DNA from 2 places in the Halobacillus amylolyticus genome. Region 2 is predicted to be linked to the other one. Evidence: riboswitches for the same ligand, from Rfam matches in the RefSeq annotation. Region 2 holds a riboswitch; the other holds the start of a gene.
The links. Region 2 has a riboswitch for S-adenosylmethionine ahead of metX (homoserine O-acetyltransferase MetX). Riboswitches for the same ligand answer to the same signal wherever they lie in the genome.
Positions count from the first base shown of each region.

Region 1: linked by a shared signal. The riboswitch ahead of MUO15_RS10495 (LLM class flavin-dependent oxidoreductase) and the one ahead of metX (homoserine O-acetyltransferase MetX) in region 2 are both predicted to bind S-adenosylmethionine.

Region 1 is NZ_CP095075.1:2,034,753-2,038,941, forward strand. It holds gene MUO15_RS10490 (sodium:solute symporter family protein) at 1-509, opposite strand, end outside; gene MUO15_RS10495 (LLM class flavin-dependent oxidoreductase) at 609-1,997, opposite strand; SAM riboswitch class I at 2,091-2,201, opposite strand; gene MUO15_RS10500 (alpha/beta hydrolase family protein) at 2,497-3,306, shown strand; gene MUO15_RS10505 (group-specific protein) at 3,312-3,542, shown strand; gene MUO15_RS10510 (nucleotidyltransferase domain-containing protein) at 3,971-4,129, opposite strand; gene MUO15_RS21650 (nucleotidyltransferase substrate binding protein) at 4,133-4,189, shown strand, end outside.
Region 2 is NZ_CP095075.1:3,129,188-3,133,376, forward strand. It holds gene MUO15_RS16065 (homoserine dehydrogenase) at 176-1,150, opposite strand; gene metX (homoserine O-acetyltransferase MetX) at 1,147-2,214, opposite strand; SAM riboswitch class I at 2,295-2,408, opposite strand; gene MUO15_RS16075 (DUF2188 domain-containing protein) at 2,563-2,763, shown strand; gene MUO15_RS16080 (NAD(P)/FAD-dependent oxidoreductase) at 2,997-4,189, shown strand, end outside.

The sequences.
Region 1 (4,189 bases), 1.1 Mb from region 2:
ACACCAATTCCAATCCCCCAAATATAGGGAATACCTACAACTGTTTCAAACATTGTAGCTAGCCCGACATTCTGACCTACAATGTAATAAATATTGAACAAGATCAGTAGCGCAACGATTACTTGTAATGTTTTACTCTGGTATCGATCCCCTAGCCACTGTGGCAGTGTAAGACTGCCACCATTCCTTTGACCTTGTCTCCAAAATTTCTTTGTGAACAATAGTAAACCAATCCATGTAACACCAAAGCACCCTAGTGCCCACCATAAAGTGGATACACCATAGGTATAGGCCCATCCAGGTACCCCTAAGAATAGGTTGGCACTTGCAAAGGAAGCTCCAAAACTGACCCCGACAATCCAAGGTTTTACTTTTCCTTTAGCGATTGAGAAACCTTTCATCGACCGACTGTGGACGGCGCCTTTTTTTCCTAGCCAAGTAGTGAGTACAAAATATCCAACTAACAATATACTAATGATCCACAACAACGAATTCGATTCTTCACCCAATGTTTACTTTCCCCTTTCGTTTGGGATAGACTTTATTCCAGATGCTTAATCCCAAAATCCAACAGACTGCTATACTTATCCAGTAAATAGTAAACATATTTACACTCCTTTTACCTGTTGATAAAGGTTCTTATAAGCAAAGCCTGGGTGACTCTCCTTCAAATGGTTCTGTCCTTTACCATATAATTTCTCTCGGTACGTTCCTTCTTCATAATCTGTTTGCACAAGACCACGCTCCTGCAAGATCGGAATCACAAGTTCAACGAAATCTTCAAAACTTCCCGGGGCCAATGTGTAGGCTAAATTGAATCCATCTACTCCAGTCTCTTCCACCCAATACTCTAATTGATCAGCGATTTGTTCAGGTGATCCGACAGCCACCGGGCCTCTCCCTCCGATTCCGACAAAAGTGGCCAGTTCCCGAACCGTCCATTTATGATTCGGATCTGCTTTAGTAAACACTTCCACTGCTGATTGGATCGCATTACTTTCGATATACTCAAGCGTCTGGTCTGGATCATATCCAGAAAAATCAATTCCCGTCCATCCACTTAGAAGTGCCAAAGCTCCTTCATAGCTTACATAACTTTTGATTTCTTCATACTTTTTCTGTGCTTCCTCCTCCGTTTTCCCGACAATTGGTGTGAATACAGTATAAACAATCACATCTTCTGGATTACGCCCATGATTTTTTGTCCTTTCACGTAAGTCTGCCACACCTTTCTTCACGATGTTCGCTGTGGGTCCTGCAGTAAAAACACACTCGGCATGCTTGGCAGCGAATTCTCGTCCACGAGGAGAAGCACCCGCTTGATATAGTACGGGGGTGCGCTGTGGTGAAGGCTCACACAGATGCGCACCAGGCACCTTAAAAAATTCCCCCTCATGATTAATGTCATGAACCTTTGAAGGGTCCGTGTATACCTTTCGTTCTTTATCACGCACTACCGCGTCATCTTCCCAGCTGCCTTCCCACAATTTATAAGTAACATCTAAAAACTCATCCGCAATGTCATATCGCTTGTCATGTGGAATTTGCCCCTCTAGACCAAAGTTTTTCGCTGCACTCTCTAAATAAGAGGAAACAATATTCCAAGCAATTCTGCCTTTTGTAAGATGATCAAGTGTCGAAAATCTTCTCGCCAGCATATAAGGCTGTTCGTATGTCAGAGAATACGTTAAGCCAAACCCTAAATGCTCTGTCGCATTAGCCATAGCAGAAATTAATAGCAAAGGATCATTAGCAGGCGCTTGAACAGCTTGCTCAACAGCTGCATTTTTACTGCCATTGTGAACATCATAGAATCCCAGTACATCAGCCAAGAATATTCCGTCAAACTTTCCCTTTTCTAATAATCTAGCTAGTTCCACCCAGTAATCCAGATCACGATATCTTTCAGACTGATCTTCCGGATGGCTCCAAAGCCCCGGAGATTGGTGTCCCACCGTATTCATGTCAAAAGCATTTAAATAGATTCGTTTTCCCATTGTTATTCCTCCTAAGATCTGATTACAATAAAAAATCCCTTCACTCTAAGAAGAGAGAAGGGACAATATATGTATATAGGGCCTGAATCTCTCTTCTCATCTTCGGAATGTTGCTGCATTCCTCTGAATTTAGCACCGGGTTTATCATACAAACTGGTTGCCGAGGCTTCGTAGGGTCAGTCCCTCCACCTCTCTTGATAAGAAGAAATTTTTCGATTATTTAGTTTACAATAATTTATCATGGAAATGGTTTTCTTGTCAATAACTAATTAACCATAGTGGATTAATAAGGATTTGGATTTGGATTTGGATTTAGATTTTGACTTCGCCACCCATTTTATAGATAGTTTGAAAAAAACATGTGCCTCCTTCGAGTTTATTTAAGTTCTTCAGAAAATATGCAGCATTGTTGACCATATACTAAAATCGTTAATGATAGATAAACACAAAGTATGAGATAATCAATTAATGAACCTACTTTTGACAATGGGGTGAAGACATGGAAAAAATATTTTATGGCACAGATGAAAGTCAATATGGTGAATTGCGGCTTCCTGAAAATGGAGGTCCTTACCCCGTGGCTATAGTTATTCACGGCGGCTTTTGGAAAGAATCGTTCGGACTTGATCTTATGACAGACGCGGCTGAAGATTTGACTGCCCATGGGCTCGCCACCTGGAATATTGAATATCGTCGGGTAGGACAAGCAGGCGGCGCCTGGCCAGGAACGCTGACAGATGCAGCTAAGGCGTGTGATTATCTTGCCTCCCTTGCCGAAACATACCCGTTAGATTTGAATCAGGTAATTACAATCGGCCACTCTGCTGGAGGGCATTTGGCGTTATGGCTTGCTGCGCGTCATCACCTTCCTAAGGATGGTGAACTCAATATAACTAGCAGCCCTCTCCCTATTTCCGGTGCTATTAGTTTAGCAGGGGTTAATGATTTAGAGATGATGTATGGTGTCCACCACTTCAGGGACCAAACCTTTTCCATGGAGCCTAATAATCCTACAGCCGATTTGCTTCAAAGTACTCCTGAAGATCATCCAGAACGTTACCAACAGGCATCCCCTATAGAACTGCTCCCTTTAGGAGTACCACAAGTGTTGGTTCATGGGGCGCTCGATGTAAACGTCCCTATTGGTATTAGTAACCACTACCATCGTCAAGCACAGGAATTTGGCGATCTTGTAAAATTAGTTGAATTACCGGAAGCCGAGCATTTTATGTTAACAGATACCTATACACAGGCATGGACGGAGATTCGTGAAGAAGTCAAAACACTTCTACTAAATATAGGAAGGTGATCTAGATGGGGAAATGTAATATCGATCATTCAATTGGAGATGTCGTGAACAAACTTGAGAGTCAGAAAGAATTTTTACCGAATCATTTAGCTGACGGGACACGTGTTTTTTTGCAAAGAGAACTTCCCCAGGAAACACTAAATGATCTATTCCATCTTTTAAAAAAGTATGACCTTTCGTCTGAAAGTGAACAAAAGGAAAGAAATGAAGCGATCGAAAAAATGATAGCTAGTTAACTAGGGACTGAAGGGGCCTTGTTCCTCTGCTGTTAAGCGAAGGGAGAGGTCCCTCATTTTACTGCGGCCTCCATATTAGCACCCGGCCCAAATAGTTCTCTTCCATTGAACCAAATCGCGGACGTCAAAACCTCCTTAATCAGTAATTGCACATAATCTTGGATAATTGCACGAAATTTTGATTAATTGCACATAATTCCGATTAATTGCACGAAATAGCCTTTTTTTGCACATTTGACCCATCTTTATTTGAACCTCAATCTTACGTTATTATGACGGAGGCTTAGATACCGGACTCTGATCATAAATAATTTGGTAACATTTGTTTATTTCTTCTCGTAGACTAACTGAAGCCCCTTCATCTAATGAGGTCAAACTTCAACAGATTATCCAATTTTTCTTCTATCTTGCACGAAAATTTCAGCCAATCAAGCTGTACCATAACCCGGTGCTATAATCGCGAGATCAATATCAGAGTCTTCCTGATGATCTCCATAAGCTCTTGAACCGAACAAAACGATCTTTTCTATTACTAGAAACTTTTCTGCAATAGTAATGATTTGTTTCGCTAGTTTTATAGGAATCAATCTATACATCAGGCTGGTTGGCTAAAAGATGAACAGGCATGGCTGCAAATGCTGAAAGAC
Region 2 (4,189 bases):
AGTTAAAGGCTCTTTTTTAACTTAGGAAACTATACAGTGCCCGGACACTTGAGACATAAGACAATCGTCTCCGTGGCCTCACAGGATGTGGGGCCACGAAGACGTTGAAATAAGATGTTTCGAACATAGTCGAACATCACCTCTCGTGTCTATGGAGCGCTCCTGCTTTTGTTGCTTAATATTGAAGTAGTTTTACTGGATAGGACTGAAGAATATGAACAAAATCTTCCACCATCGCACTCGCTGTCGACAATTTACCGGCACCAGGCCCTCTTAATGTCAAGGGACCTGCTAAATCACTGATAAGATGAATAGCATTATCAACCCCGTCAACAGAGTGAAGCCCATGTGTTGGCGGTAAGGCTTGGGGTTTTATACTGGCATATAGTTCACCATTTTTTTCTTCAATCGCAGCGATGTGACGTATTTTCTGCCCGCTGGTTTTAGCGGAGGTTAAATCTTCAGTTGTGACGTTAGTTATCCCTTCACATGGGACATCGGCCCAGTTTGGTTGTCTTTTATAGATGAGTTGACTAAGAATCATCAGTTTGTAAAAAGCATCATAGCCTTCAATATCGTTCGTTGGATCAGCCTCAGCAAATCCTTGTGCCTGCGCTTCTGTTAGTGCGGTATTGAGACTTTTTCCTTCGTTCTGCATGGAAGAGAGGATAAAGTTACTAGTTCCATTCAAAATGGCCTCAATTTTTGTTACTGAATTGACCTGCAGAAGCTTAGTGATCATGCTAATGATGGGGGTGCCAGAGGCTGTTGTTGCTTCATAGCCAATGCCTACATGGTTTGCGGCTTTATCTAACAAATGAGTGCCGTGTTTGGCAAACATTACTTTGTTTGCTGTAATGACGTGAATTCGCTTGTCGATGGCTTTTGTTAAATAGGAAAAGCTAGGCTGTTCACCAACAATAGCCTCAAAGATTACATCAGGTTCTTGTGCAAGAATCGCATCAAATTGATCGGTTATAAGAACAGAATCAGGCAGAATGCGTTCCTTCGCTTTGTTTTGAACGAGGACACCACATAACTGTACTGATTCTCCTGTTAATTGGGTTAGCTGTTTCTGTTTATTTTGCAGAATTTGATAAACGCCCTGTCCGACTGTTCCAAATCCTAGAATCGCTACTTTAATCGTCAACCTTCATTCACTCCCTCGTTCAATTTATCACCAAGCCACGCCCCCCATTCTGAAAATTCCACAAGAAATCCATCATGTCCATAGTCTGTTTGTACATGATAATGCTCACTGTCTGAGGCATATTCACTAAAGGGCTGAATCAGTTCTTTTGGATAGAGAAGGTCGTGTTCAAAGCTTACGGTATAGAGGTGCGGTTTATAATTCTCAGCCGTTTCCTGTAAGTTACCGCGTCCTCTTCTAATATCATGGTTGTTCATGGCTTCTAGCAAATAGAGATAGCTATTCGCATCAAAACGCTGCTTTATTTTTTCACCTTGATAATTTAAATAGGACTGGATCGAGTAAAGAGCATCCCCCTGCTCCCGTGCAAATCGTTTTTGAAAAAGAGGACCGCTTCTGTACGTAACCATGCCGGTCATTCGGGCAATTTCAAAGCCGTGCAACTCGTCATTAGATCTATAATCTCCGTCATTGTAGGCTGGATCATCCTGGATAGCCCTTGCCCCAATATGGTTAAAGGCAATCCCGTAATCACTTAAATAGGGGGTGGCGGCTAAAACGTAGAGCTGCTTCATAAATTCTGGATAAAGCATTCCCCATTCAAGTGTTTGCATCCCCCCAAGCGATCCCCCCGCCACGGCATGAAGTTTGGTAATCCCTAACTTTTCAAGTGCTCTGTGTTGGGCGTGAACCATGTCGCGGATCGTTACGTTTGGAAAATCCAGGCGGTACAACTCACCAGTCTCAGGATTTATACTTGCAGGCCCAGTTGACCCGTGGCATCCTCCAAGGACGTTGAATGTGATCACTTGAAACCGGGTAGTATCAATCGGACATTGCTCCCCGACAAGACCAGCCCACCAGCCGGGACTTTCTTTAGAACCAATAGCGTACTGATTTCCGGTTAAGGCATGGCAAAGTAGAATGACGGGGGCGTTCCTAGGACCGTAGTGCTCAAAAGCCAGCTCCACTTGAGGAAGTGTCTCACCAGATTCAAATGTAAAGTTTCCAATCGAAACTTTTGCTGTTGTCTGTTGCTGTTCAGTAGGGTTTTGCAATGACATGCTTCATCCCTCCTTCAAAATGATTTCCATATAAAAAGCCCTCTTCTTTAGTAAGAAGAGGGCGTATGTATCGATTCCTCCTCTTATCTGTCAGATCCAGATTCGATCTGTAGGAATTAGCACCTTTTCAAGCCGATTGCTTGAAGGTTGCCGGGCATCACAGGGCCTAGTCCCTCTGCCACTCTCGATAAGAGATATTCAGTTCACTTACTTTTTAAATGTATGTTTCGAATTATAAAAGGAGAATGTAGTATTGTCAAACTATTTTTGATAATGAACCGGAATGTTTGAGGCGATTTCATAGTGGGAAGACTCATTGTAGAACAATGAATAGAGGAGAGATAATTGATGAAGGAATACAGTGTTGTACCAAATAAAGATGTGACAGGCTGGTTAGTGAAAATTGAAGATGTCGCGCCGACTGATTTATATGATGAGCGGGATACAGCGGTCGAGAAGGCAACTGAATTAGCGGAGAACGATAAGCCTAGCCGAGTGCTTATCATGGACCAAAATCATAATATAGAACAAGAAAAGAAGTTTGAATAGACGAAAAGGCTCCCACGATGGGAGTCTTTTTTAGTGCAGGAGTCGAAATATGCAATTATGTTATCATCTCGTGCAATTATGCTGTTTTATGTGCAATAAATGATAATTCCGTGCAATTATACGTTATTTCATGCAATTAATTCACTGCAACCCACCCCTCAAACTCCTAACTAGCTGTTTTTGTGAAAAAACGTTACGCTAAAGAAAATAGGGAGCGAAGGATGTGCAGGGAGATGGAAGAATATGTGGATGTTGTGATTGTAGGAGCGAGAGTGGCAGGATCAAGTCTGGCGATCTTACTTGGAGAAATAGGGAAGCGGGTGCTGCTGATTGATAAGGCATCTTTTCCGAGTGATACACTATCTACACACCATATGTCACATGTCCATTACCTTGCGAAACTGGGTGTATTGGAAGAGGTCGAAGCAAAGGGGTTGCGGAAAATTAATAGAATGCGTACATATATTGGTGATAGTTTTGTAGAGGGCCCGAGAGATTCCTATACGATTATTCCAAGACGCAGTCATTTAGATCACGTTCTTCTGTCCAAAGCCTGCAGTTATGATAGGGTCGAGTTCTTATCAGGATGGTCTGTAAGAGAACTGTTTTATGATAAAGACCAAGTAAGCGGAGTTGAAGCGGTCGATAGCAGAGGGGAAACCAAGACGATCCATGCTTCGCTTGTGGTGGGGGCTGATGGAAAGCATTCAAATATTGCTGAGTGGGTTCAGGCAGGAAAATACGGGGCACATTCCCCGCTTCGCCCCGTATTCTACGGTTATTATCACGGGATAGAGCCGTTAATCGAACCGACGACAGAGATCTTCCTTAATGAAGGCCGAATCGGCTTCCTATTTCCGATGGAACCTGGGGTCGAATGTTTAGGTCTTGAAGTACATCCAGAAGAATTTAAGGAATTTGCTAAAAACCCAGCAAAGTTTGAGGAAACCTACCAAACATTTTATGGGATGGAGCGACGGTTAAAGCACGCGTCACTCCAAGGGAAGATTATTGGCACGCCAGGTGTGCCGAATTTCTTCCGTGAGCCTTCAGGAAAAGGATGGATCCTAATTGGCGATGCGGCCCATAGTAAAGATCCGAGCACGGGACTTGGTATCAATGATGCCTTCATGCAATCCTTTTTGTTAGCTGAGGCGATGCAGAAGTATGAAGAGGGAACACCCTGGAAAGAAGTCATGGCTGAATTTAAGGTGAAACGAGATGACCGGCTTATGCCTGGCTACCGCCTGACCCTTGATTACATTCAGTCAATGAGATCATGGTCTAAAAACGAAGAAGCCCTCTTTCAGTCGATGGCGGCCAATCCGATGGTATGGAATAAAATTATCCCCCATCTTCCTGATTTGTTAAAGGAGCATTCTGCAGATGTTCCAGAACTTTATGGGTCTGTGGAAGGGGAAGCGAA